One region of the Nonomuraea sp. C10 genome, then DNA from elsewhere that is predicted to be linked to it. Evidence: riboswitches for the same ligand, from Rfam matches in the RefSeq annotation. Region 1 holds a riboswitch; each other region holds the start of a gene.
The links. A riboswitch is a leader RNA that binds a small molecule or an ion and turns the genes downstream of it on or off. The one in region 1 is predicted to bind cobalamin.
Positions count from the first base shown of each region.

Region 1 (10,877 bases):
TCCCGGATGTCCGGCCGGGTGGAGCCGACCGTCCCGGTGCCGGTCTGCGGCGTGATCCGCTGCTCCGACGTGCCGCGCTCGGCCATCTCCTCGGGCGTCATGGCACGGGCGTGCTCACGCCCCTGCTGGTACGCCTCCGCGTGCGCCCTGGCCTGCGGCGCCTCCTCCTCGATCCGGCTGAGCCAGCGTTCCCACCGCTGCTGCATGGGCCGCACGAGCCCGCCGCCGACGCCGATGGCCGCGATCGCGCCCACTGTGGCGAGCGCCGCGATCAGGACCGGGGTGGTGACCGCCGTGGCCACGCCGATCTGGTTGAGCGCGGCGATGATCCCCAGCGCCCAGATGAACACTTCCGCGGCCACGGCCAGCAGGCGGCCGTAGGACAGCCCGCCGAGCGCGCCCCTGATGATGTCGCCGACGGCCTTCGCGATCGCGCCGGCCACCACGATGATCACGATGGCCACGATCGCCATGGGCAGCCACGCCACCACGGCGTTCAGCAGCGCGGAGATCGGGTTCGGCCCGAACACGCTGAACGCGATCTGCAGGGTGACCAGGATGATCGCATAGAAGACGATCCTGGCGAGCAGGCTGCTCGCGTCGTACTGGCTGCGCTCCAGCCACCTCTGCACGCCACTGCGCTGGACGGCCCGGTCGAACCCGACCCGCTCCAGAACCTTGTCGACGACCTTCTCCAGCAGCTTCGCCACGATCCAGCCGATGATGAGTATGACCAGGAACGCGATGAGTCTTGGTACGAATGTCGCGATCATTCGCCAGGCATCGGATATGCCCTGGCCTATGTTGATGTCCACGGTTTCCCCCTCCGAGGAGCCAATGTCAGCGCGCTACCCGCTCGGAGTGGCTATATGCACGCAGCGTGACGCAATCTGCGCAGAAGCGGCCAAATGGTAAACGGAGCGTGATGATGGACGCCCTTGAGGTCAAGACCGCTCGATGATTCGCCCTGGACCGGTGCAACGAGAAAGCCCCAGACCCGGCGGGTGCCAGAATCTGGGGCTTTGTGGGGTGGACGATACTGGGATTGAACCAGTGACCTCTTCCGTGTCAGGGAAGCGCTCTCCCGCTGAGCTAATCGTCCGTATTGAGTTGTCACTCAGAGCGGAAGACGGGATTCGAACCCGCGACCCTCACCTTGGCAAGGTGATGCTCTACCCCTGAGCCACTTCCGCATGGCACTGCTCTTACCTTAGCGGATCTCGTGAGATCCGCCGAACCTGCCGAGGTGGAGACGGGATTTGAACCCGTGTAGACGGCTTTGCAGGCCGCTGCCTCGCCTCTCGGCCACTCCACCAGGAGTTGAACTCCGAGCGGAAGACGGGATTCGAACCCGCGACCCTCACCTTGGCAAGGTGATGCTCTACCCCTGAGCCACTTCCGCGTGTCTCCGGCGCCAGCCGGTTACGAAGAAAACCATATCGCTTTCCGGGAGTGCCCGTGTCCATGGAGCACCTCCCGGGGCGAAAATCAGCGGACGAGGCGGACGTCCTCCGCCTTGACGAACGCGACGCGGTGGCCGAGCTGGATCTGGTGGTAGCGCTGCCTGCCCCTCACGGTGACGTGGCTCGCGGGCTTGTATCCGGCCGCATGGTACGAACCGGTCAGGGTGTCGCCGACCGTGTACGCCTCGCCGGGGCCGATCCGGTACGGGAGCGCGACGTGAGGCTGGTAGGCGACTCCCGTGCCGCGATAGGCCGACTTCTCCGGGTAGGCGCGCCCGTACACCTTGACGTCCGGTCCGCGCGGGACCACCACGGGGCCGCGGGCGCGGACGGCGGTCGGGTGCTCGTGCGGGTCGTGGAACCAGGCGCGGCGGCCGAGATACCAGATGGCCGTCCAGTCGCCGCGCCGCCCGGCCACCGCGAACCGCTGCCCGGCGGAGGCGCGGGCGCTGTGGTCGTAGACGCTGTACGTGCTGGGCTCGCCGACGCGCTTGCCGATGTCGTCCACCAGCGGCGCGTCGTGGCGGGGCGCCGTGTGCAGCCACACCGCGGACGCGCCGTGCGGCGGGCACGGCCGGTCGGGCTTGGCGCTCTTGCAGCCGGTGAAACGCGGCCGGTGCTCGTCGTACTCCGGCAGGATCAGGACGGATCCCCCACGCCCGGGCCGTTCCCGCACAACCCTGCCGAACCCGACCCCATCACGCACGACCGAGCTTGCGGCGGTCTGGTCGCGCATGGAGGTCTGGTCGCGCACGACCGGGCCGCTCTGACCATGCACGACCGCGTCCGCTGTGGCCTGATCAAGCCCGATGGTGTCGGCGGCGGTCTGATCACGCGCGGCCGGATCCGCGGCGGGCCGGTCATGCGCGGCTAGGTCTGCAGGGGTGTGGTGGTCCGCGGCGGGCCGGTCATGCGCGGCTAGGTCTGCAGGGGTGTGGTGGTGCGTGGCAGGGTCCGCGGTGGTCTGGTCATGTGCGGCCGGATCCGCAGGGGTGCGGTGGTGCGTGGCAGGGTCCGTGGCGGTCCCGTCGTGCGCGGCCGGATCTCCAGCGGTGTGGTGGCACATGGCGGGGTCCGTGGCGGTTCGGTCATGCGCGGCTAGGTCTGCAGCGGTGGGGTGGTGCGTGGCACGGTCCGCGGTGGTCTGGTCATGCGCGGTCGGATCTCCAGCGGTGTGGTGACGCATGGCGGGGTCCGCGGCGGTCCGGCCATGTGCGGCAGGATCCGCAGGGGTGTGGTGGTCCGCGGCGGTTCCGTCGTGCGCGGTCGGGTCCGCGGCGGTGTGGTGCATGGGCAGGTCTGCGGTGGTGTGGTCGCGTATGGCTGGGGCCGCCGGAGGCTGGGCGTGGGAGGGACTGGTGGTGTCGGGGTGGTCTGGTTCTTCGCCGTACGAGGTGGCGGGCTCGTCGGTGGTTGCCTTCCTCAGGGTGTCGAGTCGCCGGGGGCGCTTGTCGAAGGGGGCGTCGAGCAGGTCGAAGTAGTGGGCCCAGTCCCAGTAGGGGCCGGGGTCCTCGTGCATGGTGGCGAGGGTGTCCGGGGTGGTGCCGGGGACGTTGTCGTGGCCCAGGATGTGGGCCCGGTCGAGCGGGATGTCGTGCTCGGCGGCCAGGTGGCGGACCAGCCGGGCCGAGGCGCGGTACATGGCCTCGGTGTACCAGGTGCCACCCCTGGCCAGGTAGCCCTCGTGCTCGATGCCGACCGAGCGGGTGTTGACGTCCCAGTTGCCGGCGTGCCAGGCGATGTCGCGGGTCTTCACGTGCTGGGCGATCTGGCCGTCGCGGGAGCGGATCGTGTAGTGCCAGCTCACGTACTCCGGGTCGCGGATCAGGCGTGGGATGCCCCGGAAGGGGCCCTCGGTGTCGTGGATGACGATGTAGTCGATTCGGCGGGGGCGGCTCATGCGGTCGTGGTTGCCGTAGTCCTGCTCGCCGGTCCTGGCGTACGCGGCGGGCATCCATCGGCACTCCAGCGACGGCGGGCACTCGGCCCCGTCCCCCGGATCGGTCGGACGGACGGGGGAGCGGAGCGCCGGGTGCGCGGGCAGCCGGACCAGGGAGCCGTCGTCCGCCCGTCGGGCCGCGCCGTCGCGGATCACCCGCAGCACCTCGTCGGCGAACGCGGGCGAGCCCGAGTAGCGGGCGACCGCGGCGTGCCAGCGGGCCGGGTCGGCGCTGGGCACGCCCTGGTAGGACGCGAGCAGGGCGGCGCCGGCCCGGATGTTCGCGGCGGCGTCCCTGCGCAGCCGCTCGACGCTGACCCCCGTCAACCGCGCGGCCTCCCCAAGAGTCGCCCCCCAGTCGCCTCCGGACGAGGCCGCTTCGCCCGCGGTCGCGCCCCGATCGCCGCTTCCGGTCCGCGCCGCTTCGCCCGCGGTCGCGCCCCGATCGCCGCTTCCGGTCCGCGCCGCTTCGCCCGCGGTCGCGCCCCGATCGCCGCTTCCGGTCCGCGCCGCTTCGCCCGCGGTCGCGCCCTGGCCGCCGCTTCCGGACCGCGCCGCCTCGCCGAGGGTCGCGCCCCGATCGCCGCTTCCAGGGCGCGCCGCCTCTCGCCGATCGCCGCTTCCGGTCCGCGCCGCCTCTTTCGAGGTCGCTCGCGGGGAGCCGGATGCCGGCCGGGTGGTCTCGTGGGGTGTCGTCCCCTTGCCTTCCGCCGGGCCCGTCGCGGGTTCGCCCCGGGGATCCAGGTGCGGGCGGGGGCGGGCGGAGTCGCCGCGGGCGTCGCCGTGCTGGTGGCCCGGTGCGGCGGAGCGGGGGAGGGGGCCGTGCGGCCGGCCGCCGGAGCGGGGGCCGGCGCCCGTGATGAGCGCGGGGTCCAGCAGGTGCATGGGGCCGTAACCGCCCGCCGTGGAGGGCTCGCCCGCGTGCGCGTCCCAGCGCGACTGCAGGTACGACACGCCCAGGAGCACGCTGACCGGCACCCCGTACTCCCTGGCCGCCGAGGCGAAGTCGTCCTGGCGTCCCCCCGGCTGGCCGGCCAGGACGGCGGCGGCGACGGCGACCTGCAACAGCATGACGGACCTCCACGCGACGGTACGACGCGAACACTGTGCGTCACCATTCCCGCGCCCGCATGGGATCTACCTAAAGCCGCACACCTGATTGGGAGAAGCTGAGCCCTCGTCCGAGCTGATTCTGCCCGAAATCGGGCAGGATGTTGGCGTGTCTCGTTCCATCTGCGTAATGTCCTCGTCTGTGTCTACGGCGCGGCATCCCTACGAGGACCTCATCGTCCACCTCACCCGGACGAGCCCGCTCGGGCCCGGCGAGGCGGCGCGCGTGGTGGCCGACGTGCTGTCGTACTTCTCCGAGCCCTCGGAGGAGTTCGTCCGGCGTCGCCACGGGGAGTTGCAGGCCCGTGGCTTCACCAACGATGAGATCTTTCCCAGGATCGCCGCCGAGCTGAGGGCCCGCCGGGTGGCGGCGCCCGAGCTGTCGCTGCGGCAACTGCGCCGGATCGTCTACGGATAGGAGACTCGGATGTGCGGAATCGTCGCGTACGTGGGGCCGAAGGACGCGGCACCCATCCTGCTCGAAGGGCTGCAGCGGCTGGAGTACCGCGGCTACGACTCGGCCGGGATCGTCGTCTCCAGCAAAGGACTCAAGGTCCGCAAGGTCAAGGGCAGGGTCGCCGACCTGGCCAAGGTGGTGCCGGCCAGGTTCAAGGGCGCTCTCGGCATCGGCCACACCCGGTGGGCGACGCACGGCGTGCCCAGCGACGAGAACGCGCATCCGCACCTGTCGGGCGATGAGCGCATCGCGGTGGTGCACAACGGCATCATCGAGAACGCCGGGGAGCTGCGGGCCAAGCTCGTCGCCGACGGCGTGGAGTTCCGGTCCGAGACCGACACCGAGGTGCTCGCCCATGTGATCGCCGCCGCCGTCGACGAGAACGACTCCCTTGAGGAGGCCGTACGCAAGTCGCTCAAGAGCGTCGTCGGCACGTACGGGATCGCGGTGATCGACGCCGAGCGGCCGGGCGAGGTGGTCGTGGCCCGCAACGGCAGCCCGATCGTGCTCGGCATCGGCGAGAAGGAGATGTTCGCCGCCTCCGACGTGGCCGCGCTCGTCCGCTACACCCGCCAGGTGGTCCACCTGGAGGACGGCGAGCTGGCCGTGCTGCGCGCCGACGGGTTCCACACCTTCGCCAGCGACGCCCGCGAGACCGCCAAGGAGCCGCTGACCGTCGACTGGGACGCCGGTCACTACGACACCGGCGGCTACGAGCACTACCTGCTCAAGGAGATCTCCGAGCAGCCCGAGACCACCGCCCGCACGATGAGCGGCCGCCTGGACGAGCGCTTCAACGTGGCCCACCTGGGCGGGCTCAACATGAACGCCCGCGAGACCCGCTCCTTCCGCCGGGTGAAGGTCATCGGCTGCGGTTCGGCGTACTACTCCGGCCAGATCGGCGCCCAGTTGATCGAGGAGCTGGCCCGCATCCCGGCCGACGCCGAGCCCGCCAGCGAGTTCCGCTACCGCAACCCCGTCGTCGAGCAGGACACGCTCTACGTCGCCATCAGCCAGTCAGGCGAGACCTACGACACGCTCGCCGCCGTGCAGGAGCTCAAGCGCAAGGGCGGCCGGGTGATCGGCATCGTCAACGCGGTCGGCAGCGCCATCGCCCGCGAAGTCGACGGCGGCGTCTACCTGCACGCGGGCCCCGAGGTGTCGGTGGCCTCGACCAAGGCGTTCACCTCGACCGCGGTCGCGTTCGCGCTGCTCGCCCTGCACCTGGGCCGGGTGCGCGACCTGTCGCCGGCCGACGGCCGGCGCATCTGCGAGGGCCTGCGCAGGCTGCCGGGCCAGATCGAGGAGATCCTCACCCAGGGCGACAAGATCGCCGAGCTGGCGCAGAAGTACGCCAAGCACGCGAGCATGATGTTCGTCGGCCGGGTCCGCGGCTATCCGGTGGCCCGCGAGGGCGCCCAGAAGCTCAAGGAGATCTCGTACGTGCACGCCGAGGCCTATCCGGCCAGCGAGCTCAAGCACGGCCCGCTCGCGCTGATCGGCCCGGAGATGCCGACGGTGGCGGTCGTCCCCGACGACGAGCTGCTCGACAAGAACCTCACCACGCTCGGCGAGATCCGCGCCCGCGGCGGCAGCGTGCTGATGGTCGGCCACCGCGAGCCGGACACCAAGCTGGCCGAGGACTGCATCGTGGTGCCCAAGAACGAGATCGAGCTGGACCCGATCCTGCTCACGATCCCGCTCCAGCTGCTGGCCTACCACGCCGCGGTGGCCCTCGGCAGGGACGTGGACAAGCCGCGCAACCTGGCCAAGAGTGTCACGGTGGAATAGCGGCAAGAGGGGGTTAGCAAATCCTTACCGTTCGGCTGGGTCATAGTCGGAATCCGGCCGGTGTCGCCCCGGGAGGGGAGCGCCTAGGGTCGAAAATGTGCCCCAGTCCGACCCCGACACTCCCAATCTCGCCCGAATGTACGACTACCTGCTCGGCGGCAAGGACAACTTCGCGGTCGACCGCGAGGCCCTGGACCGGCTGGCGGACCTGATACCGGAGGCGGTGCCGCAGGCGCGCGCCGCCAGGGAGTTCCTCCAGCGTGCGGTCCGCTACGCCGCCGCGCAGGGCGTCACCCAGTTCCTGGACGTGGGCAGCGGCCTGCCCACCCAGGGCAACGTGCACGAGGTGGTCCCGGACGCCAGGGTCGTCTACGTCGACCACGACCCGGTGGTGGCCGCGCACGGCCGCGAACTGCTGGAGGAGCAGGCCGGAGCTGTCTTCGTGGAGGCCGACCTGCTCGACCCCGCGCGGATGCTCGACGGCGCCGCCGGCTTCCTCGACCCGGCCAGGCCGGTCGGGGTGCTGCTGGTGTCGGTGCTCCACTTCGTGCCCGACAGCATGAACCCGCACGCCGTGGTCGCCCTCCTGCGGGAGGCGCTGGCGCCGGGCAGCCACCTGGCCATCGCGCACGCCACCTCGTCGGGCGACGCCCCGGCGGGCGGCACCGGCAGGGGACCGGAGGAGATCCAGGCGTTCTTCGGTGACTTCGTCATGATCGAGCCCGGTCTGGTGCAGGCCCACGAGTGGCGGCCCGACCGGCCACGCCTGGTCGGCGCCACACGGCTGCCGCTGCTGGCCGGGATGGCCTGGAAACCTTAGTAGGTGATATCCGGCATGTGTAACTCTGCGTGATCTGTAAATAACCTGAAGTGGACACTTCGGGGGAGGCGGGTCATGCGGCGCAGGCGGTTCCTCGTGACAGGCCTGGGAATGGCCGCCTGCTTGGCCGGCTGCGGTGACCGTCACGCCGGACGCGCGCCCGGCGCGTACGAGATCCTCGGCGGCGGCGAGCGCTGGAGCCGCGTCGCCGAGGCGTTCACCCAGGTGGCCCGCGGAGCCGGCTACCCGGTCGGCGGGGCCGGGCCGGTCACCACGATCACCATCACCGGGCTGCCCGCGCTCGCCGCCGCCGAGCTGAACGCGGCCGAGTCGCCCCTGCACGGCACCACCCCGCTGGCCCGGCTGGCCGGCGAGGTCGAGGTGGTGCTGGTGCCGCGCGACTCGGGTCTGGCCACCTTCGACGCGTTCGGCGCCCGCCTGCGCGCCGACCCCACGGGCACCCCGCTCGCCGGCGGGCCGCAGGGCGCCCCCGACCACCTGCTGTTCGGGCTCATCGCGCGCGGGCTCGGCGCCGACACCCGGCAGGTGGACTACACCGGCTACCCCGGCATCTCCGAGGTCGCCACCGCGCTGCTCGCCGGCCGCGCCGTCGCCGCGACGGGCCCGCTCGCCGGCTGGCGCCCGTACATCGACCGGGGCCGGGTCCGGGTGCTGGCCGTGTCCTGTGCCGAGCGGTTCCCCGGGCTGGACGCGCCCAGCCTGCTGGAGCTCGGGGTCCGGGTGGACTTCGCGAGCTGGTGCGCCGCCGTCGGGCCCGGCGGCATGCCGCAGGAGAGCCGGGAGGCGGCCATCGGCATGTGCGAGGAGGTGACCGGCTCGCCCGGTTGGCAGCGTACCTGCCGGGAGGGCGACTGGACGCCGATCCCGCTGGCCGGCGACCGCTTCGCCGCCTGGGTCGTCTCCGAGGTCCGCCGCACCAAGGCCGTGCTCCGCGATCTCGGCCTCCTCGAAAGCGGCAAGGGCACAACATGATGTGGCGGTTGCGAAAGCAGCCACTAGATGTAGGATCTCGATCGTTCGCCGGTTCGCCCCCGCCCGGGGCGGAGCAAAAGGGAACCCGGTGCGATTCCGGGGCTGCCCCGCAGCGGTGAGCGGGAACGACCGCCGTCAACGAGCACTGGAAAGATCCGGGAAGCGACGGCCAGTAGGAGAGTGCGAGACGCCCGCGAGCCCGAAGACCTGCCGGCGATGGACCATGTCCAGGGCCTCGAGGGAGGGCCCGGGGGCCTAGCGGCGTGCGCCGCCGTGCTCTCGCGCGCCCTCACGGGGATGAGCTCGCGAGGAGAGAGCACGTGACACAGATCGTCGAGGGTGATCGGCGCCTGGCCATCGAGGAGGCCGCCGCCCGGGTGATCGCCGACCCGGCGAACTCGCGGGTGGCCGCCGGGCTGCTCGCCGAGGAGATCGCCGACGAGGCGGCCGCGCACGGGGTGCGGTCGTTCTCCGGCTCGATCGCCGCCACCCACGCGGCGGGGCTGATCCAGGACGGCCTGGCGGAGTTCGTCGCCGCGCACGCCGCCGAGCTGGACGCGCTCGTCTCGGACGCCGCCGACGAGCGGTTCGAGTACTTCGGGCTGCGCACCGTCTACGACCGCTACCTGCTGCGCCACCCGGTCACCCGGACCGTGCTGGAGCGGCCCCAGCACTTCTTCCTGCGGGTCGCCTGCGGGCTGTCGGAGACCGTCGCGGAGGCCGCCGAGCTCTACCGGCTGATGGCGACGCTGTCCTACCTGCCCAGCTCGCCGACCCTGTTCAACGCGGGCGCGCGCCGCCCGCAGCTCTCGTCGTGCTTCCTGCTCGACTCGCCGCGCGACGAGCTGGAGGCGATCTACGACCGGTACGCGCAGGTCGCCCGGCTGTCGAAGTACGCGGGCGGCATCGGCATCTCGTGGACCCGGGTGCGCTCACGTGGCTCGCTCATCCGGGGCACCAACGGCCACTCCAACGGCATCGTGCCGTGGCTGCGCACCCTGGACGCCTCCGTTGCGGCGGTCAACCAGGGCGGCCGGCGCAAGGGCGCGGCCTGCGTCTACCTGGAGACCTGGCACGCCGACATCGAGGAGTTCCTGGAGCTGCGCGACAATACCGGCGAGGACGCCCGCCGCACCCACAACCTCAACCTGGCCAACTGGGTGCCGGACGAGTTCATGCGCCGCGTCGAGGCCGGTGAGGACTGGTCGCTGTTCGACCCCAAGGACGTCCCCGACCTGCCCGACCTGCACGGCGAGGCGTTCACCCGCGCCTACCGGGCCTACGAGGCCGAGGGCCGGCACACCCGGCGGATCCCGGCCAGGACCCTGTACGGGCGGATGATGCGGACGCTCGCGCAGACCGGCAACGGCTGGATGACGTTCAAGGACACGGCCAACCGCACCTCCAACCAGACCGCCCGGCCGGAGAACGTCATCCACCTGTCCAACCTGTGCACCGAGATCCTGGAGGTCACCAGCGACGCCGAGACCGCGGTGTGCAACCTCGGCTCGGTCAACCTCGCCGCCCACCTGGACGGGCGCGACGGCCTCGACTGGGAGCGGCTGCGCGCCACCGTCCGGACGGCCGTGCGCTTCCTGGACCGCACCATCGACCTCGGCTTCTACCCGACGCCCGAGGCCGGGGCGGCCAACCGGCGCTGGCGGCCGATCGGGCTCGGCGTGATGGGGCTGGCCGACGTGTTCTTCGCGCTCCGCCTCCCGTTCGACTCGCCCCGGGCGCTGGAGCTGTCCACCCGCATCGCCGAGGAGATCGCGCTGGCGGCCTACGACACCTCGGCCGACCTGGCCGCCGAACGCGGGCGGCATCCCTCGTACGACGACACCCGCGCCGCGGCGGGCGTGCTGCACCCCGACCACTACGCCGCCGCCGGCTCGCCGCGCTGGGACGCGCTCCGCGAGAAGATCGCCGCCACCGGGCTGCGCAACTCGCTCATGATCGCCATCGCGCCGACGGCCACCATCGCGTCCATCGCCGGCTGCTACGAGTGCATCGAGCCGCAGGTGTCCAACGTGTTCAAGCGCGAGACGCTGTCCGGCGAGTTCCTCCAGGTCAACCGCTATCTGGTGGCCGACCTGCGGGAACGCGGGCTGTGGACGCAGGCGACGCGCGACGGGCTGAAGCGCGCCGACGGGTCCGTGCAGCACCTGCCGGGCATCCCCGACGACCTCAAGCTGCTCTACCGCACCGCCTGGGAGCTGCCGCAGAAGGCGCTCATCGACCTGGCCGCCGCCCGCCAGCCGTACGTCGACCAGGGCCAGTCGCTCAACCTGTTCATGGCCGCCC
Region 1 is NZ_VPFF01000001.1:2,194,034-2,204,910, forward strand. Features, by position in the region: gene FR742_RS09830 (mechanosensitive ion channel family protein) at 1-809, opposite strand, end outside; tRNA gene FR742_RS09835 (tRNA-Val) at 1,031-1,102, opposite strand; tRNA gene FR742_RS09840 (tRNA-Gly) at 1,122-1,193, opposite strand; tRNA gene FR742_RS09845 (tRNA-Cys) at 1,245-1,315, opposite strand; tRNA gene FR742_RS09850 (tRNA-Gly) at 1,331-1,402, opposite strand; gene FR742_RS45675 (N-acetylmuramoyl-L-alanine amidase) at 1,489-4,473, opposite strand; gene FR742_RS09860 (hypothetical protein) at 4,643-4,930, shown strand; gene glmS (glutamine--fructose-6-phosphate transaminase (isomerizing)) at 4,940-6,760, shown strand; gene FR742_RS09870 (SAM-dependent methyltransferase) at 6,858-7,580, shown strand; gene FR742_RS09875 (tripartite tricarboxylate transporter substrate-binding protein) at 7,656-8,573, shown strand; cobalamin riboswitch at 8,606-8,803, shown strand; gene FR742_RS09880 (ribonucleoside-diphosphate reductase subunit alpha) at 8,894-10,877, shown strand, end outside.

Region 2 (10,877 bases), 2.2 Mb from region 1:
CGGCCACCAGGAGCAGGGCCGTGAGCAGGATCAGGACCAGCGGGTACGGCAGCCGCGCGCCGCTCCGGGGCACCGCGGCGAGCGCGGTCACGAGAAGCGGTCCGGGTGGAGCTGCCCGGCCAGCGACTCGACTCCTTCCGGCACCCGGACGCCGAGCACCGTGGCCGACAGCGGCAGCACCGCGAACCGCTGCTCCTTGATCGCCGGGACGTCCTTGAGCGCCGGGTTGGACAGGAGGAACGTCTTCTTGTCCGCCACCGACTGATCGCCGTAGTCGTAGATGACGATCGCCTCGGGCGCGCGGTCGGCGACCTGCTCGAACGACACGTCGCCGAACGCCTTGCCCAGGTCGGCGAAGAGGTTCACGCCCCCGGCCCGGCTGATCATGTCATTGCCGATGCCGGCTCCGCCCGCGGTGAAGGCGGTCTTGTCGCCGCTGTCGTACACGAAGACCTTGACCGGCTCGGCGCCGCGCACCTTCTCCTCGACGCCTTCCAGCACGGCGCGCATCTCCGCGACGCGCTGTTCGGCGCGGTCGCTCACGCCGAAGATCCGGCCGATCGTACGGATCTCCTCCTCCAGGAGATCGGTGGTCACCGGGCCGGCCGGGCAGGCCTCCAGGCTGAGGTACGAGTCGATCCCGGCCTTTTCCAGCGCCTCTCGGCCCCGCCCTTCCTCATCGAAGGCGCTGCGGAATCCGCCGTAGACGAAGTCGGGCTCGGCCGACAGCAGGACCTCGTACGACGGATACTCCTCGGCGAGCACCTTGACGCTGTTGTAGGCGGCTTCGTACTGCGGCGGGATGCGGTCGTCGAGGAAGGCGGTGCCGGCCATCGACTTCTCCAGCCCGAGCGCCAGCATGATCTCGGTGACGTGCTGGTTCATCGTGACCGCCCGCCGTGGCGGCCGCTGGTACGTGGTGGTCACCCCGCAGTTGGTCACGGTGACCGGGAAACCCGCGACGGTGGACGGGGTGGACGGCGGCGGGGACGCCGCGGGCTGCGCGGTGCCGCACCCCGTCATCAGCCCGATGATCAGCAGGAGCGTGACAGGGAGCGAGCGTGGGCTCGTCATGGGCGGGGCCTTTCCTGACCGGAGTGGCGGGGCGGGATCGATCAAGAAGGCCCGCGCACCGAGCAGGGGAAATGGCGTCGCGTCGGCGTCGTGGCATGGCGGCCACCGTCCTCTCTTGGGGAGATCCGCCCCAATTCCTTCGAGGAGGCGACCGCGTGAGTCTCCTGGCTCCCGGGTCGACGCTCGCCCCGGCCTTCCCACCCGTACGGGCAGTGGCGTGTTCGGGGTCCGCTCGCCGGTCACAGTGGCGGGACCGCGCCGGATTCACACCGGCTTCCTCGTTCCGCCGTCGCCTACGTCCGGCATCGTCTCATATGTGTTCCTGCGCCTGCGGGACGACCTGGGCGCATTGACGCGAACAGGGGAAAAGGATACGTTCCGGTGGATTCACGGTCGTCCAAGGGAAATCCGGTGAGATGCCGGTGCGGACGCGCCACTGTATCCGGGACGTAGATCCCGGGAGCCAGGTCGCTTGGCCGCCGTGACCTCGTTACATGGGACGCGTCACCCTGAGGAGGATCGATGAGCGGGCTGTCCACCCCGTCGACTGTTCCCTTTCCACACCTTCGCCCCTGGCTGCTCGCCGTGCCCGTGCTGCTGCTCGTGGCGTACCTGGTCCTGATGGACAACGGCGCGGTCTCGCAGATGGGTGCCTTCCTGCACGAACTGATGCACGACGGGCGGCACCTGCTCGGCGTGCCGTGCCACTAGGGGCCGGCGTGGTACGGACCTTCGTGGTCAGGGGCCTGCTCCTGGGGCTCCTGGCCGGACTGATCGCGGGCGGATTCGCCTTCACCTTCGGGGAACCCCAGGTGGACGCGGCGATCGCCCTGGAGGAGGCCGCGGCGCCGGCGCCCGCTTCAGCGGACGGGCACGGGCACAGCCACGGCGAGGAGGCCGAGGTCAGCAGGCCGGCGCAGAAGGCCGGGCTGTTCCTCGCCACCGGGCTGTACGGGCTGGCGGTGGGCGGCATCTTCGCGCTCGTGTTCGCCGGGCTGCGCGGGCGGGTCGGGCCGCGGTCGGACGGGCGGTTGGCGCTGGCGGCGGCGGGGACGGCGTTCGTCGCGGTCATCCTCGTTCCCTTCCTGAAATATCCGGCTAATCCGCCTGCGGTGGGCGATCCGGCGACGATCAACAGCCGCACCCTGCTGTACGTGGTGATGGTGCTCGTCGGGCTGGCCGCGGCGGCGATCGCGGTGGCGACGGCCCGCCGCGTCCACGCGGGCGGGTGGCCCCGGTGGGTCGCCGTGGTGGCCGCGTTCCTCGTGCCGGTGGTCGCCGCGTGGCTGTTGCTGCCCACGGTCGACGAGGTGCCCGACGGCTTCCCCGCCACGCTGCTGTGGGAGTTCAGGCTCGCCTCGATCGGCACGCAGCTGGTCTTCTGGGCGGTCTTCGGCGCGCTGTTCGGCTGGGCCTGCGACCGGGCGGCACGAGGCGCGGCGGCTCCCGTGGGTGCCGCCGCGCCGAGCTGAGGTGCTGTTCGTCCGGCACGCCACCACGCCGGGGACGCGGGCCGCCTGCTTCCCCACCGACGAGGACGCCGACACGGCGGGCCTGACCAGAGCCACCGCACTCACGAAGCCCGCCCGGGGAACCGCCGGGACTCCGGACGTCGGCCTGGGGCCGGCGGGGTTCGCCGGGGTCACGACGGCCTGGACCGCTCCCGTACGGGCCGCGCGGCAGACCGCCGCGGCGCTGGGGCTGGCAGCGTGCGAGGCCGTCGCGCTCGGGGAGGCGGACTGCGGCCGGTGGCGCGGACTGCCGTACGAGCGGGTCGCGGAGCAGGAGCCGGACGCGATCGCCCGGTGGCTGGCCGACCCCGACGCCGCACCGCACGGCGGCGAGCCGCTGACCGCGCACGCCGCCAGGGTGGCGCGCTGGCTCGACGGCGTACGGGAGGAGCCCGAAGGAGTCGTGGTCTGCGGCGTCGGCACCATCCGGGCGGCGCTGGGCCACGCGCTCGGGCTCGGCCCGCTGGGCGCCGCCCGCTTCGACCTCGCTCCCCTGTCCACCACCGAGCTGGCCATCACCCGGGACGGCTGGCGGGTCGCTCACGTCAACCGGAAGGTCCTGTTTTGATCGTTCCATATCCGTTCAGCGCGGTCGTCGGGCTGGATGAGCTCAAGCTGGCGCTGGTGCTCAACGCGGTCTCACCCCGAGTCAGCAGCGTGCTGTGCTGGGCAAGGTGGGCCATCCCATGGACGCCGGCCAGGAGGGGCAGAAGGGCATCGAGTGGTAGTGCCCCGACTCGAAAACCATCACATCCAGGGTGAGATTCCCTTCACCCTCAAGGGCCAGCCTCCACCTCCGTCCTCGGCAGAGACAGAGCATGAGTCGTCAACGCCCACCACCGAACCGAGCTCGATTGTCACCTCCGCCGCACTTGCCCCGGCCACGCCGGAAAGCTCGGTGAGCCCTACGCCGCAGCAGGGAGCGGCGGGTTGCCGAGCTGAATCTGGGTGGCCGTGGTGGGGTCGCTGCTGATCGGCATCGGCCTATGAACTGGCCGGCGCCAAGGCCAAGCGACCGAGGTGACGACCGTGGCCCGATCCCAGGCCTGTCCCGGGTCCCGGTCACGTGGGTGCGGCCGGCCTCCGGGTCGGCGGATATCGGGTGCACGTATGTGCCTGGTGTGCTCAGCCCGTGAGCTGGGTGGCCAGGAGCCGGGTGTACGCGCCATCCGTCACCAGGAGTTCAGCGTGCGCGCCGGTCTCGGCGACGCGGCCGCCGTCCAGGACGACGATGCGGTCGGCGGTGCGGATGGTCGACAGGCGGTGGGCGATGATCAGGGTGGTGCGGTCGTGGCGGGCGGCGGTCATGGCGGCGGCGACCTCCTGCTCGCTCTCGGCGTCGAGGTTGGAGACGGCCTCGTCCATGATCAGGACGGGCGCGTCCTTGAGCAGCGCGCGGGCGATGGCGATGCGCTGGCGCTGCCCGCCGGACAGGCGGGCGCCGAGCTCGCCGGGCAGGGTGTCGTAGCCGTCGGGCAGGCCGGTGATGAACTCGTGGGCGTGCGCGGCGCGGGCGGCGGCCTCGACCTCGTCGTCGGTGGCGTGGGGCCGGCCGAGACGGATGTTGTCGGACAGCGGGATGTTGAACAGGTAGACGTCCTGGGGGACGAGCGTGATCAGGCGGCGCAGGTCCTCCTGCGGGAAGTCTCGGACGTCGTGGCCGCCGATGGTGATCGCGCCGGCGGTGACGTCCCAGAACCGCATGAGGAGGCTGGCGCAGGTGGATTTGCCCGCGCCCGAGTGGCCGATGAGGGCGACGGTCTCTCCGGGGGCGATGTCGAAGGTCGCGCCCGCGAGCGCTTCGGGCAGTTCCGGCCCGTAGCGGAAGCGGACCGTGTCGAAGCGGACGCGCGGTTCGACGGCGCCGGGCGGCGGCGCGTCGACGCGGTCGGTGACGGGAGGCGGGGTGCCGAGGATGGTCATGATGCGGTCGCCGGCGGCGGTGACGAGGCTGAGGTCGCGGGCGACGTCGGTGACGGCGATGACCGGGGCGAAGGTGGCGGCGGCCAGCACCACCGCGACGGGGAACAGCGCCGGTTCCAGGGCGTTCGCCGCCACGAGCAGGGCGGCGGTGACGAGCACGGCGAGCAGGCCGAGCGTGGTGGCGGCGTTGGTGACGGCGTGTTCGAGGCCGGAGCGGCGGCCGTGGGCGAGTCTGGCCTCCAGCAGCCGCCGGTCCTGCTCGTGCAGGCGGTCGAGCTGGCGGTCCCCCGCCCCCGAGGTGAGGAGCTCGCGGAGCCCCTGGAGGGTGTCGACGGCTTCGGCGTTGAGCTCGCCGAGCTGGGCGCGGAGCCGCGCGCCCTGGTCGGCGGCGCGTTGACGCAGCCAGGCGGGCAGGAGGGCGAGCAGGATCAGCGCGGGCGCCAGGGCCAGCGCCAGGGCCGGGTGGAAGACGCCCAGCGCGGTCAGCGCGGCCACGGGGACGGTGACGGCGCTGATCAGCGGGCTGAGGGTGTGCGCGAACCACAGCTCCAACTGCTCGACGTCGGAGATGGCGGCGCTGCCGAGGTCGCCGGAGCGGCGCTGCAGCAGGTAGCCGGGCGCGAGGCGTTCGAAAGCGCTGTAGACGCGGCCCCGCACGTCGGCCAGCACGCGGAAGGCGGCCACGTGGGCGAGGTAGGACTCCAGCCATGGGGTGAGGGCCAGGAAGGGCAAAAGGAGACCGAGCGCGATCAGGCCGCCGCGCAGATCTTCGGGGGTGGCTCCGGTGATGGCGCGGCTGACCACCCAGGCGCCGACACCTGCCGAGGCGAGGACGACCAGGTGATGCGCGATGCCGCTGGCGATCGCGATCAGCAGCAGCGGGCGGTGCGGGCCGAGCAGGGCCAGGATCGGACGGAACCGGGAACCGCCGGTACGGGTGAGCGTGGCAGTGGCGGTGCTCATCGGGCGGCTCCGTTCTGGGCGGCGACCAGCCGGGCGTAGGCTCCCTGGCCGGACAGGAGCTCACGCGGCGGCCCGGATTCGGCGATGCGGCCGTCGGCCATGACGATGACCCGGTCGGCGGCCTGGACGGTGGACAGCCGGTGGGCGATCATCAGCGTGGTCCGGCCGCCGGACAGGGTGTCCAGGGCGTCCTGGATGGCGGACTCGTTGGCGGCGTCGACGCTGGAGGTGGCCTCGTCCAGGATGAGGATCGGGGCGTCCTTGAGCAGGGCGCGGGCGATGGCGATGCGCTGGCGTTCACCGCCGGAGAGCTTGAGGCCGCGCTCGCCGACGACGGTGTCGTAGCCGTCGGGCAGGGCGGTGATGAAGTCGTGGGCCTGGGCGGCGCGGGCGGCGGCTTCGACCTCCTCGCCGGTGGCGTCGGGGCGGGCGAGCGCGAGGTTGTGGCGCACGGTGCCGTGGAAGAGGTAGGTGTCCTGGGACACCACGGCGACCAGCGAGCGCAGCCGCTCCAGGGGCAGTTCGCGGACGTCGACGCCGTTGACGGCCACCCGTCCGGACTCCGGGTCGAAGAACCGCAGGAGCAGGGAGGCGACCGTCGTCTTGCCCGCGCCGGAGCGGCCGACGAGGGCGACGCGCTCGCCCGGCGCGAGGTCGAGGGAGAATCCGTCCAGGGCGGGCCGGTCGCGGTCGCGGTAGGTGAACGTCACACCGTCGAAGGACACGGAGGGCGGGCCGGTCAGGCCGAGCCGGGCGGTGCCCTGCGCCGGTTCGGGGGTGTCGAGGATCTCGAAGACGGCCTTGAGCGACGGGACGGCGGTGTAACTGGCGTGGTAGGCGGATTCCAGCTCCTTCAGCGGCCGGAAGCTCTCGGCGGTGAGCAGGAGGATGATCAGCAGCTCGGTGACGGTCAGCTCGCCCGCGGCCAGCCGGAGCGCGCCGGCGCCGAGCGCGACCGCGGTGCCCAGGCCGATGACGAACGCGACGCCGCCGACGTACCCGACGACGACGGCCATCAGCCGGATGGAGTCGCGGCAGAACCGGTCGGCCAGCCCGGCCAGCTCGGCGCCGCGCCGGCCGCTGGCGTTGAACGCCTTGAGCGTGGCCATGCCCTGCAACGCGTCGAGGTTCTCGGCGTACAGGCCCTTGTAGCCGCTGAACCACGCGGCGTTGCGGTCCCGCAGGACGCGGTCGGAGACCAGCGGCACGACGGGCAGCAGCAGGGCGCAGGCCAGCACCACGCCGCCGACCAGCGCGTCCAGGGTGAACAGGTACGCGGTCACGGCGACGGCGCCGAGGACGGACGCGATCACCTGGGGCAGGAACCTGCCGATGTAGGCGTCGGCGGTCTCGATGCCGTCCACCAAAGTGGTCTGGGACGAGCCGGTGCGTCCGCGCTGGGCGTGGGCGGGGCCGAGCCGGAGCAGCTTGCCGGTGAGGCGGCGGCGCAGCTCGGCCTTGACCGCGGCCGAGGTGCGCAGCGCGACGGATTCACGCACGGCCAGCGCGACGCTCCGGGCGAGTTGCAGCACGACGACGCCGGCGACGAGCCAGACAATGGAGCCCGCGTCCCGGCCGGCGAAGATCCGGGCCAGCGCCTGGGCGACGAGGACGCCCTGGCCGACGTAGGTGGCGGTGATGGACAGCAGCAACAGTACGAGTCCGGCCAGGCGCCACCGGATGGACGGTGACAGGGCCAGCAGTCGGGGGATCACTGCTCCTCCTTGAGCCGTTCGAAGACGAGCTGGGTCCGCCGCACAGCGCGCACCCCGTACATCTTGGAGATCAGCGCCGGGCTCTGCCGGGTGGTGCTGGTCACTGGGTGAAGGCGTCCGGGTGCAGGAACCTGGCGATGTCGGTGACGGCCAGGAGGTTGCGGTAGCCGGGATGCTGGGCCGCGACGGGCACGGCGAGGTAGCGCTGCTCCTTGGCGGCCGGGCTGTTCTTGACGATGGCGAAGGTCTCGGCGGCCTTGGCGGGCGAGCTGGGCATGTCCTCGCCGCGCAGCGTGGAGTAGTCGCTGATCAGGACGGCCTCGGGCTGGGAGGCGCTGACCTGTTCGGCGCTGACCTCGGTGTAGTCGCCCTTGACGTCCGCCAGGACGTTCTCGCCGCCGGCCAGGGTGATCATCTGGTGGGTGATGCCGGAGCCGCCGTAGGCGTTGACCGGGCCCTTGCCGCCGTCGGTGGCCAGGACCTTGACCGGGGTGCGGCCTTCGACGCGCTTCTTGACGTCGTCCAGCTGGGCCTGCAGCTCGCTGATCAGCTTATCGGCGCGGTCGGAGACGCCGAAGATCTTGCCGAGGTTGCGCAGGTCGTCGAAGGTGTCGTCGAGGGTGAACTGCAGCACCTCCTCGGGGCTGCACCAGCCGCCCAGGATGTAGACGGGGCTGCCGGCCGCGTCCAGCTCCTCCACGGTGGCGTAACCACCGGCGGCGTCGAAGCTGGCCATCTGGTTGTCCACGATGAAGTCGGCGCCCTGGGAGAGCATGATCTCCTTCTGCGGCATCATGATCGTGTCGGAGATCTCCGGGATCTTGTCGTACTGCTCCTTGTGACCGGGCAGGAACGCACTCTCGGAGAAGTTCGTCCGCCCCGCGATCCGGTCGCCGAGGCCGAGCGCGAACAGGGTCTCCAGGGACGGGTGGTAGCCGGTCACCACCTTGGCCGGCGGCCGGTCGAAGGTGAGGGTGCGCCCGCAGTTCTCGACCGTGACGGGGAAGCCGGCCTGCGGCGCCGCCCGCTGGGCGGGCTCCTGGGCGGCGGGTGCTTGCGAGCAGGCGGTCAGCGTCAGGGCCGCCGCCAGGACGAGCAGCTTCCTCATGATCCGGCCACCGCCTTCGGCGACGTGGGGGTCATGGCGGTGGAACGGGGGCGGCTCATGCGGTGAAGCTCCGGTGGTGAGTTCGAACAAAGGTGGGCGAAGCACCCCATTCTGCCTATATGGTGCAATTGCAATCAAGTTGCATCAAGGTGATGTAGGCCTCGGTATAGGCTGAACCTCCTGCTGAGATCTATCTCTATGGCGAGACGGGCCATGCCCGCGGAACATGATCAACCTGGTTCCGGTTTTTCCCGGGTGCAGCGCTGCTGCGCGCCAGCCGCGCCTTCGGTACAGGGCGAGCGCCGCATCGGCGCGCGTGTGGGTGACCAGCCACCAGGAGGTCGCCGGAGCCGCGGCCAGGATCATGTCATGCAGGATCCTGCCGACTCCGAATCCGCGTGCCTGAGGCGCGACGGCCAGTTCTTTGAGGGTGAAGTCACGACGTGGCACCCGTGAAGCGAGCAAGGCCAACCGGGAGCAGCGCACGCCGTAGGCGAAGCCATGGAGCTGATCGCCGTGCAGGGCGGCGGCGAAGGTGAACCCTGGTGCTTGCGTGTCGCCGGCCAGGCGCTCGGCGACCGCGCGCGCCTCGTCGAGCGGCTCGCCCCAAGGGGGAAGGGTGAAGACCTGACCCGCGACCTCCGCCACGCCGGCCAGGAAGGTGTGCGCCTCGTGCGCCGGGACGAGACAGATCCTCAGGGAAGCGGCGCCCGCCCGGCCCGGCGGACCAAGCTGTGACTGGGCGGGCGTCGCTGGCATGGGGACGTCAGGCGCCGCGGGCGGCGTCGTAACGGGCGATGACGTCATTCCAGTTGATCAGGCCCCAGAGCTTCTCGACGTAGTCCGGGCGCACGTTGCGGTACTGCAGGTAATAGGCGTGCTCCCATGCGTCGAAGACGAGCAGCGGGGTGGTGTTCATGCCGACGTTGCCATGGTGGTCGTAGACCTGCTCCACCACCAGGCGGCGGCCGAGAGGCTCCCAGGCCAGCACACCCCAGCCGGACCCCTGCACCATCGTGGTCGCCGTGGTGAGCTGCTTCTGGAAGGCCTCGAAGGAGCCGAAGTGCTCGGTGATGGCCTCACCGAGCTCCCCGTCGGGGCGGTCGCCACCGTCGGGCGAGAGGTTCTGCCAGAAGATCGTATGCAGGACGTGGCCGGACAGGTTGAAGGCGTACGTCTTCTCCAGTCCGACCAGGCCGTCGAACTCGCCCTTGTCGCGAGCCTCGGCCAGCCTCTCCAGCGTGTCGTTGGCGCCCTTGACGTAGGCGGCGTGGTGCTTGGCGTGGTGCAGCTCAAGAATCTCGCCGGTGATGGCGGGCTCCAGGGCCGCATAGTCGTACGGCATGTCTGGAAGGGTGTACTCACCCATGAGTTATCTCCCCAGCTACGTAACTGCATATATATTGCAACAACAATAGACCAGCAACTAGTGGATGTCCCGAGTGGCATGCCAGCAGTGATGGCATGCCACTCAGCACCTGGCCGTCACGTCCATCTCGAAGCCGCTGGACGCCCTCACCCTCGCCAGCACGGCCAGGTTCTCCAGCGTCAGCCCCGCGCGAGCGGGGATGGTCCCAGGTCGGCCACTACCAGGTGGGCGTGCTCACCGCCGGCCCCGCACAAGTGACAGTCCCGCCCGAGTGCGGGGATGCGCCGACGTCCAGGTGAGCGGCCAGCGTTTGCCCTAACTGGTGGCCAGCAATCCCTTACCGTGATTGCTAGCACCATCCGACCTCGATCTCGTCGGCGCTTTCCGCGTGTGGAGGCTGGGCCCACGCCGCCGGGACGTGAAACATCGGCCCTGTGCTCGCGGTCGACAACCTTCTACGGCTGCCGCCACGATCGCGACGCCCATTGTTTGGGGGACCGTAGGGGGACCGGCAGTCTCGGACACCCCCGCTTCACCACGGTCTTTCCGACACTGTCCGGTCCCACTCACGTAGCACCTACCTGCAGTAATGTCAGAAAGCGGCGAGGCTCGACATCACCCGACACGGTGATCCACGGACTTCTAATCCGACGGTCGCAGACATCCGATCTGCGGTTCAGCGCTCCCTGGTGTGGAGCATAAGGCCGCCATAGTCCGTGGGCCGGAACCCCAGTCCACGGAGCTCGGGTCGTCGATCGCCGTGACCACGCGCAGGGCACCAGCTTCGGCGACCTCGCGGACCGCAACAGGCACCAGCGCCTCGCGTACCTCTGATGTGATGCCGGGCTGGACGTGCACCACGTCGAGACGGGCGATGGTGTGCCGCTTGTCCTGCCAGGATGCGACTGCATGACCGACGAAAGGTCTCCCGCGGGCGTTGTCGGCGTAGGCCTGAAGCCAGCAGGCAAGCCTGGCCTCGACGATCAGCCGCCGGGGAACAGTGATATCCATCCCCTCCTCGGCCAGCCAGCGGCCCGGCTTGGCCGCATGTGGGAGAACCGACGCCGGCGGCGACCTCCGGATGCCGCAGGCGCTCTCCCAGTCGTCCTTCAACTGGCGCAGGAGGAGCACGACGTCGTCACCGCATAGGACCAGGCTGATGAAGAACCCCGCGGGCCAGGGGCCGGGAGCATCGCGGATGTCCAACAGGACGT
Region 2 is NZ_VPFF01000001.1:4,363,529-4,374,405, forward strand. Features, by position in the region: gene FR742_RS20065 (iron ABC transporter permease) at 1-91, opposite strand, end outside; gene FR742_RS20070 (ABC transporter substrate-binding protein) at 88-1,074, opposite strand; cobalamin riboswitch at 1,216-1,394, opposite strand; cobalamin riboswitch at 1,437-1,565, shown strand; gene FR742_RS20075 (CbtB-domain containing protein) at 1,597-1,785, shown strand; gene FR742_RS20080 (CbtA family protein) at 1,794-2,546, shown strand; gene FR742_RS20085 (histidine phosphatase family protein) at 2,548-3,153, shown strand; gene cydC (thiol reductant ABC exporter subunit CydC) at 3,711-5,471, opposite strand; gene FR742_RS20095 (ABC transporter ATP-binding protein) at 5,468-7,186, opposite strand; gene FR742_RS20100 (ABC transporter substrate-binding protein) at 7,287-8,294, opposite strand; gene FR742_RS20105 (N-acetyltransferase) at 8,439-8,942, opposite strand; gene FR742_RS20110 (superoxide dismutase) at 9,061-9,663, opposite strand; gene FR742_RS20115 (hypothetical protein) at 10,306-10,877, opposite strand, start outside.
Region 2: another riboswitch for cobalamin. It lies ahead of FR742_RS20075 (CbtB-domain containing protein); the one in region 1 lies ahead of FR742_RS09880 (ribonucleoside-diphosphate reductase subunit alpha).

Region 3 (6,823 bases), 2.2 Mb from region 1:
GACCGAGTCGGCGATGCGCTGGATGCTCGGCGGCTTCGGCGGCACCTCCTGGGACCTGGTCCCGATCCCGGCCGCGGCGGTGCTGCTTGGCACGGTGACGCTGCTCGGCGTGTCCCGCCCGCTCAACCTGCTGCTGGCGGGGGAGGAGGCGGCCGCCTCCATGGGCCTGAACGTGCACCGCTTCCGCGCCTGCCTGTTCGTCCTCGTCGCCCTGATGATCGGCGCCGTCGTCGCGGTCAGCGGCTCCATCGGGTTCGTCGGCCTGATGCTCCCGCACATCGTGCGCCTGCTGGTCGGCGCCGGCCACCAGCGCGCGCTCCCGGCCGCCGCCCTGCTGGGCGCGGCCTTCCTGATCGCCGCAGACCTGGCGGCACGTACGGTGATCGCTCCGGAGGAGATCCCGGTCGGCATCCTGACGGCGCTCGTCGGCGGCCCGTTCTTCCTGTGGCTGATGCGGCGGAAGGCGGCCTGGTGACGCCGGCCTGGCCGCTGAGGGCGGCCCGATGAGGCCCGGACACCTTCGCGCCGAGCACGTGGGCGTCGCCGTCGCGGATCGCGACCTGGTCCGCGACGTCGTCCTCGACGTGACGCCCGGCGAGGTCGTCGCGCTGACCGGGCCCAACGGCGCGGGCAAGTCCACCCTGTTGCGCACCTTCTACCGCGCCCGGCGCCCCACCTCGGGGCGGGTGCTGCTCGACGGCGAGGACATCTGGCGGATGAGCGGCCGCCGGCTCGCGCGCCGGCTCTCCGCCGTCGTCCAGGAGCCGCCCGGGGAGTTCGAGCTGACCGTGTACGAGGTCGTGGCGATGGGCCGCAGCCCGTACAAACGAGCTTTCCAGGGCGACGACGCCGCCGACCGGCGGATCATCATGGACGCCCTGGACGCGCTCGACGTCACCGCACTCGCCCAGGCGCCGTTCGACCGGCTGTCGGGCGGGGAGAAGCAGCGCGTCCTGATCGCCCGCGCCCTGGCCCAGCGGACCGGCACGATGGTGCTCGACGAGCCCACCAACCACCTCGACCTGCGCCACCAGCTCGACGTCCTGCGGCTGGTGCGCGGCCTGGGCGTGACCGCAGTGATCGCCCTGCACGACCTCAACCTCGCCGCGGCCTTCTGCGACCGGATCTGTGTGATGCGTGCCGGACAGGTCGTCGCCGACGGCCCGCCCGCCCAGGTCCTCACCCCGGCATTGCTGACCGAGGTGTACCAGGTCGCGGCGGATGTACACGCCCATCCCCGCACCGGCGTCCCGCAGATCAGCCTTCACCCCGACCAGGAGAGCCCTTCATGACCCCTCCACGCTCCGCCTCACCCGCCGCACTCGGCGAAGCGCTGAGTGGCATCGCCGGTTTCGGTCCCTTCTTCGTCCTTAACACGGGACCAGGTCAAGGGGAGTGGCGGCCGGTCAAGGAGGTCTACGCCGCCGGCTTGGCCCACCTGGTGGCGGACCGTGCCGCGTGCTACGGCACCGGTGAGACGCGCATCGCCGCCTCCATCGTGCAGCTCGGCCACGCCGCGCGGCTGTGGTCGGTGATGCTCGGCTGCGCCGTCGCACACGGCGTCGTGCCCGACCTGTCCGGGCTCCGGCAGGAAGCCGAAGGGCCCAGCCTCCGGCTGGCGGTACCACGCGGCTGGCACACTCCCGAGGATGACGCGCTCGCGCCGCTGCTCTACCGCATCGTCATGGACGAGCATCTCGTCCCGCTGGCGGCGGGGTTGCGCGTCAAGGTCGCCGCCGGGCTGCTGCACGGCAACGCCGCCTCCGCCCTGGCCGAGGCCGCGCGCGAACTCGTACGGGCCCGTCCCGACCTGAGGCAGCCCGCCACCGACCTCGCCCGGCGGCTGCTCGACATCGGCGATCTGCGCGGCAAAGGCGCGTTCACCGGCCCCGACCTGTCGTTCCGTCGCCGCACCTGCTGCCTTTACTATCGCGTGCCGGGCGGCGGGAAGTGTCCCGACTGCTGCCTGGCACGGTAGCCGGCGACCTCCTCTGGAGGGCGGCTGTGGACCGAGGCGGGCCCCGCGATACGCTCAGCAGGCCAGTCGTACTCCATCACGTGGAAGCCAGGGAATCCGGTGCAATTCCGGAGCTGACGCGCAGCGGTGAGGGGACGGGAAGGACACGCCGGCAACGGCGGCCACTGGACCTCCAGGTCTGGGAAGGTGTCCTCTCCCGGATGATCCGAGTCCGAAGACCTGCTGGTGCTGACGACACCCGTCGTCGGGTCATGGTGGGTCCCGCGTATGGACCCGGACTCTGAACAAGGTGAATGACTCCGGATGAACCGGTTTCGACCAGACCATTGCCCGGGCGTACTGCGTCCCTGGTCCGCCGCCGACGGGCTGCTGGTGCGGTTGCGTCTCCCCGGCGGCAGGGTCTCCGCGAAGTCGCTGCACGCCCTCGTCGAGGTGGCAGAGCGGTACGGAGACGGGCACGTTCACGTGACCACCCGCACCAACCTGCAGGTACGTGCCATGCCCGCCGTTCCCGGCACCGAATGCCTGCCTGACGAGGTGCTCACCGCCTTGGAGGCGACCGGCTTACTGCCCAGCCGGTCCCACGACCTGTCGCGCAATGTGATGGCGTCCCCGCAGACCGGGCTTGCCGGTGGCCGAGCCGACCTGCGTCCCGTGGTCGACGCCCTGGACACCGCGCTGTGCGGCGATCCCGAGCTGGGGCGGCTGCCCGGACGGTTCCTCTTCGTCCTCGATGACGGTCGCGGAGATCTGCTGGATCGCTCGTGCGACCTGGGCCTGGTGGCTCTCGGCGACGGGTCGGCCCAGCTCCGGGCCGGCGACGGGTGGGGCCCTGTCGTGTCTGTGCGGGACGCGCACGCGCACCTTGCCGATCTCGCCAGGCTCTTCCTCGATGCGCGCGGTGCGGGCCCGGACGCTCCCTGGCACGTCGTCGAACTGCCTGAACCGCTGGTCGAACCGGTGCCCCGATCCCGTGGCGTCCCCGGTGCGGCCCCGCCTTTGGCCTTCGGCCCTGTGCCCGGAGGCGTTCACCGGCCGGTGCCGGCGGAAGGCCTGGACCGCGCCGCGGTGGAACGCCTGTGCGCCGCCGCCCCCGAACTCGTCGTCACCCCCTGGCGTGGCATCCTGATCCCCGAGGAAACCCGATGAACCCGATGTCCGACAACCGGCCGCGTCGACCGAGCCGCCGCTATGCGTACGTCGACCGCGGAACCGAGATCTACCTCGACTCGTTCGCGATGATCCGGCGTGAGGCCGATCTGTCCAAGGTGCCGGCCAACGCCGAGAAGCTGGCGGTCCGGATGATCCACGGCAGTGGTCAGGTCGACCTGACCGACGACCTCGTCATCGACCCGCGTCTGGTGCCCGCCGCCCGCGCCGCGCTCGCCGCGGGAGCGCCGATTCTCTGCGACACCACCATGGTCATGAGGGGCGTGACCCGCAGCCGTCTGCCCGCCGACAACGAGGTGATCTGCACCCTCGGCGATCCGCGGGTGCCCGGCCTCTCCGAGGAGTGGGGGACCACACGCACCGCTGCGGCCGTCTCGTTGTGGGAGCCGCGCCTGGAGGGCGCCGTGATCGCGATCGGCAACGCTCCGACCGCCCTGTTCCATCTCCTGGAGATGCTGGCCGACGGGGCGCCCCGCCCGGCCGCGGTCGTGGGCTGCCCGGTCGGCTTCATCGGCGCCGCCGAGTCGAAGCAGGCGTTGCAGGACTTCGCCTCCGGCCATGGGATCGACATCCCGTTCGTCACCGTGCGGGGCCGTCGCGGCGGTTCGGCGATGACGTCGTCCGCGCTCAACGCCATCGCCCAGGAGGCGGAATGAGCACCGTGACGGCCCCAGGCAGGTTCGCCGGGGTGGGCGTCGGCCCCGGAGACCCCGAACTCCTCACCCTCAAGGCCGCCCGGCTGATCGGGCGGGCCGACGTGATCGCCTACCACTCGGCCCGCGGCAGGCAGTCCAACGCACGGAGGATCGCCGCCGGACTGTTCCCCGCCGGGGTCGTCGAGGAGCAGTTGGTCTACCCGGTGACCACGGGCGCCACCGACCACCCCGGCGGTTACACCGGAGTGCTGGCGGAGTTCTACGAGGAGTCTGCGGCACGACTCGCCGTGCACCTCGACGAGGGACGGAACGTGGTGCTGCTCGCGGAGGGCGACCCGCTGTTCTACGGGTCGTACATGTACATGCACGATCGTCTCTCGGAGAAATATCCGACCGAGATCGTGCCGGGGGTTCCCGCCTTTCTCGCTGCGACGGCCGCGACCGGGAGCCCGTTGGTGCGCCAGACCGACGTGCTGACGGTCCTGCCCGGCACCCTGCCCGAGTCCGAGCTTGCCCGCCGTCTCGCCGACACGGACGGCGCGATCATCATGAAACTGGGCCGTACCTTTCCCGTCGTACGCCGTGCCCTGGCCGCGGCCGGTCGCCTCGACCACGCGCTGTACGTCGAGCGGGCCTCCATGCCTGAGCAGCGGTGGCAGCCGGTGGCCGACGTGGACGAGACGAAGGTGCCGTACTTCTCGCTGATCGTCGTCACCGGGGACAGCCTCAACGGCCGACGCTCCCGGGACGCCTCCGAGGCGGCCGAGGCCCGGGTCCCCTCCACCGGAGCGGCCGAACTGCTCGTCGTCGGGCTCGGTCCCGGTCCCGACGGCTGGCTCACTCCCGAGGCCGCCGCCGCGCTCGCCGAGGTCGACCACGTGGTCGGCTATGGCCCGTACATCAACCGGGTGCCGCAGCGCCCCGGCCTGACCCGGCACGCGTCGGGCAACACCGTCGAGGTGGACAGGGCCAGGTTCGCTCTCGAACTCGCGCGACGCGGCGAGAAGGTCGCGGTGGTCTCCGGCGGCGACGCCGGGATCTTCGGGATGGCGGCCGCGGTCTTCGAAGCGGCTGAGGACCCGGCCTTCGCCGAGGTGTCCGTGCGTGTCCTGCCCGGCGTCAGCGCGGTCCAGGCGGTGGCGGCTCGCGCCGGAGCTCCGATCGGCGCCGACTTCGCTGTGCTGAGCCTGTCGGACAGGCTCAAGCCGTGGGAGGTCATCGAGAGGAGACTGCGCGCCGTCGCCGAGGCCGACCTGGTCCTGGCGGTCTACAACCCGGCCTCGCGCAGCCGGACCGGGCAGGTCGCAACCGCTCGAGACGTGCTGCTGAAGTACCGGAGCCCCGACACCGTCGCCGTGGTCGGGCGTGACGTGGGCCGTGCCGAGGAGTCGTTGACCGTGACCACCCTGGGTGAGCTGGATCCGGCGGCCATCGACATGAAGTGCCTGCTGATCGTGGGCGCCTCGTCGACCCGCGTCTCCTCCACCGGAGTCTGGACCCCGAGGTACGTCCGGTGACCGTCAACTTCGTCGGCGCCGGACCTGGCGCGGTTGACCTGCTGACCGTACGCGCCGCCCGGCTGCTCGCCGAGGCCGATGTCGTCCTCTTCCCCGGCACCTACCTCGACCCCGGCGTGCTGGCGCACTGCGGCCCGGATGCGGTGCTCCTGGACACCCAGGACCTGGACCTGGACCTGGACGAGATCACCTCTCTCCTCGTGGGGGAGGCGAGGGCGGGCCGACGGGTCGTGAGGCTGACGTCGGGCGACCCGTCGCTGTACTCGGCGCTGCACGAACAGACCCGTCGCCTGGACGCCGCGGGGGTCGCCTGGCAGGTCACGCCCGGCGTACCCGCTTACGCCGCGGCCGCCGCGCGGGTGGGCAGCGAGCTGACGGTGCCGCTCGTCGCCCAGTCAGTGGTGCTGACCCGTACCCGTGCCCGCTCCACACCGATGGGGAAGGGCGAGTCATTGACCGACTTCGCAGCGACCGGGGCGACCCTCGTGCTGCACCTTGCGATCACTCGAACCCGCGAGCTGATGGCGGAACTGGAGCCGGTGGTCGGTGCCGACTGCCCGGTGGTCGTCGTGTACCGCGCCAGCCAACCGGGGGAGCTGGTGCTGCGCGGGACGGTCGGCATGGTGGCGGACCTGGTCGAGGAGGCCGGGCTCCGGCAGGCGGCGGTGATCCTGGTCGGACGGGCCCTCGCCGACGCCGACCGGCGAGGAGGAGGGGAGTCCTACCTCTACAGCGCCGAAAGAGACCGGTCGACGAAAACTTTCGGTCTCAGAGACTGAGACTCCACTGTGTCACGGTGCGCGCCGGCGTCCACCCGGTGAAGCCCCCCACGGGGCGGGCGGTCTCCACCGCGATCCGGGTCAACTCCCCGCCGTGGGTGCGAAACGCGTCCGCGAGCAGCTGCTCGGTCTCCAGGGTGACACCGTGCGCCACCAGCCGCCCGCCCGGCCGCAGGGCCGCCAGGCAGGCGTCGAGTACGCCGGGCCTGCTCGCCCCGCCCCCGATGAAGACCGCGTCGGGGGTGTCGAGGTCCGCGAGTGCGCCGGGCGCCCGCCCCTCGACGACGCGGAGGTCCGGTACGCCCAGTCGGACGGCGTTGCGCGCGATCCGGGCGGCGCGCGCCGGGTCGGCCTCGACGGCCGTCGTACGACACGTGGGGTGCGCCCGAAGCCATTCGATGCCGACCGATCCCGCTCCCGCCCCGATGTCCCACAGGTGCTGGCCGGGCGCGGGGCGGAGGCGGGCCAGCGCCGAAGCGCGCAGATCGCGTTTGGTGAGCTGGCCGTCGTTCTCGAAGACGTCGTCAGGCAGACCCGCGACCCAGGACGAGGTCCAGCTGATGCTCGTCGCCGGGATCTCGACGGCCAGCACGTGCAGGGCGGGGACCGCGTCGGAAGGCATGTCCGTCCACTCACGGGCCGTTCGGGTCACGCGGGACTCCCTCGGGCTGCCCAGGTCGCCCAGCAGCGTGATGGCCGCGTCCGGATTGCCGGTTTCCACCA
Region 3 is NZ_VPFF01000001.1:4,356,216-4,363,038, reverse strand. Features, by position in the region: gene FR742_RS20065 (iron ABC transporter permease) at 1-475, shown strand, start outside; gene FR742_RS20060 (ABC transporter ATP-binding protein) at 504-1,292, shown strand; gene FR742_RS20055 ((2Fe-2S)-binding protein) at 1,289-1,978, shown strand; cobalamin riboswitch at 2,025-2,220, shown strand; gene FR742_RS20050 (nitrite reductase) at 2,282-3,127, shown strand; gene FR742_RS20045 (precorrin-8X methylmutase) at 3,124-3,804, shown strand; gene FR742_RS20040 (precorrin-2 C(20)-methyltransferase) at 3,801-5,321, shown strand; gene FR742_RS20035 (cobalt-precorrin-4/precorrin-4 C(11)-methyltransferase) at 5,318-6,100, shown strand; gene cbiE (precorrin-6y C5,15-methyltransferase (decarboxylating) subunit CbiE) at 6,090-6,823, opposite strand, start outside.
Region 3: another riboswitch for cobalamin. It lies ahead of FR742_RS20050 (nitrite reductase); the one in region 1 lies ahead of FR742_RS09880 (ribonucleoside-diphosphate reductase subunit alpha).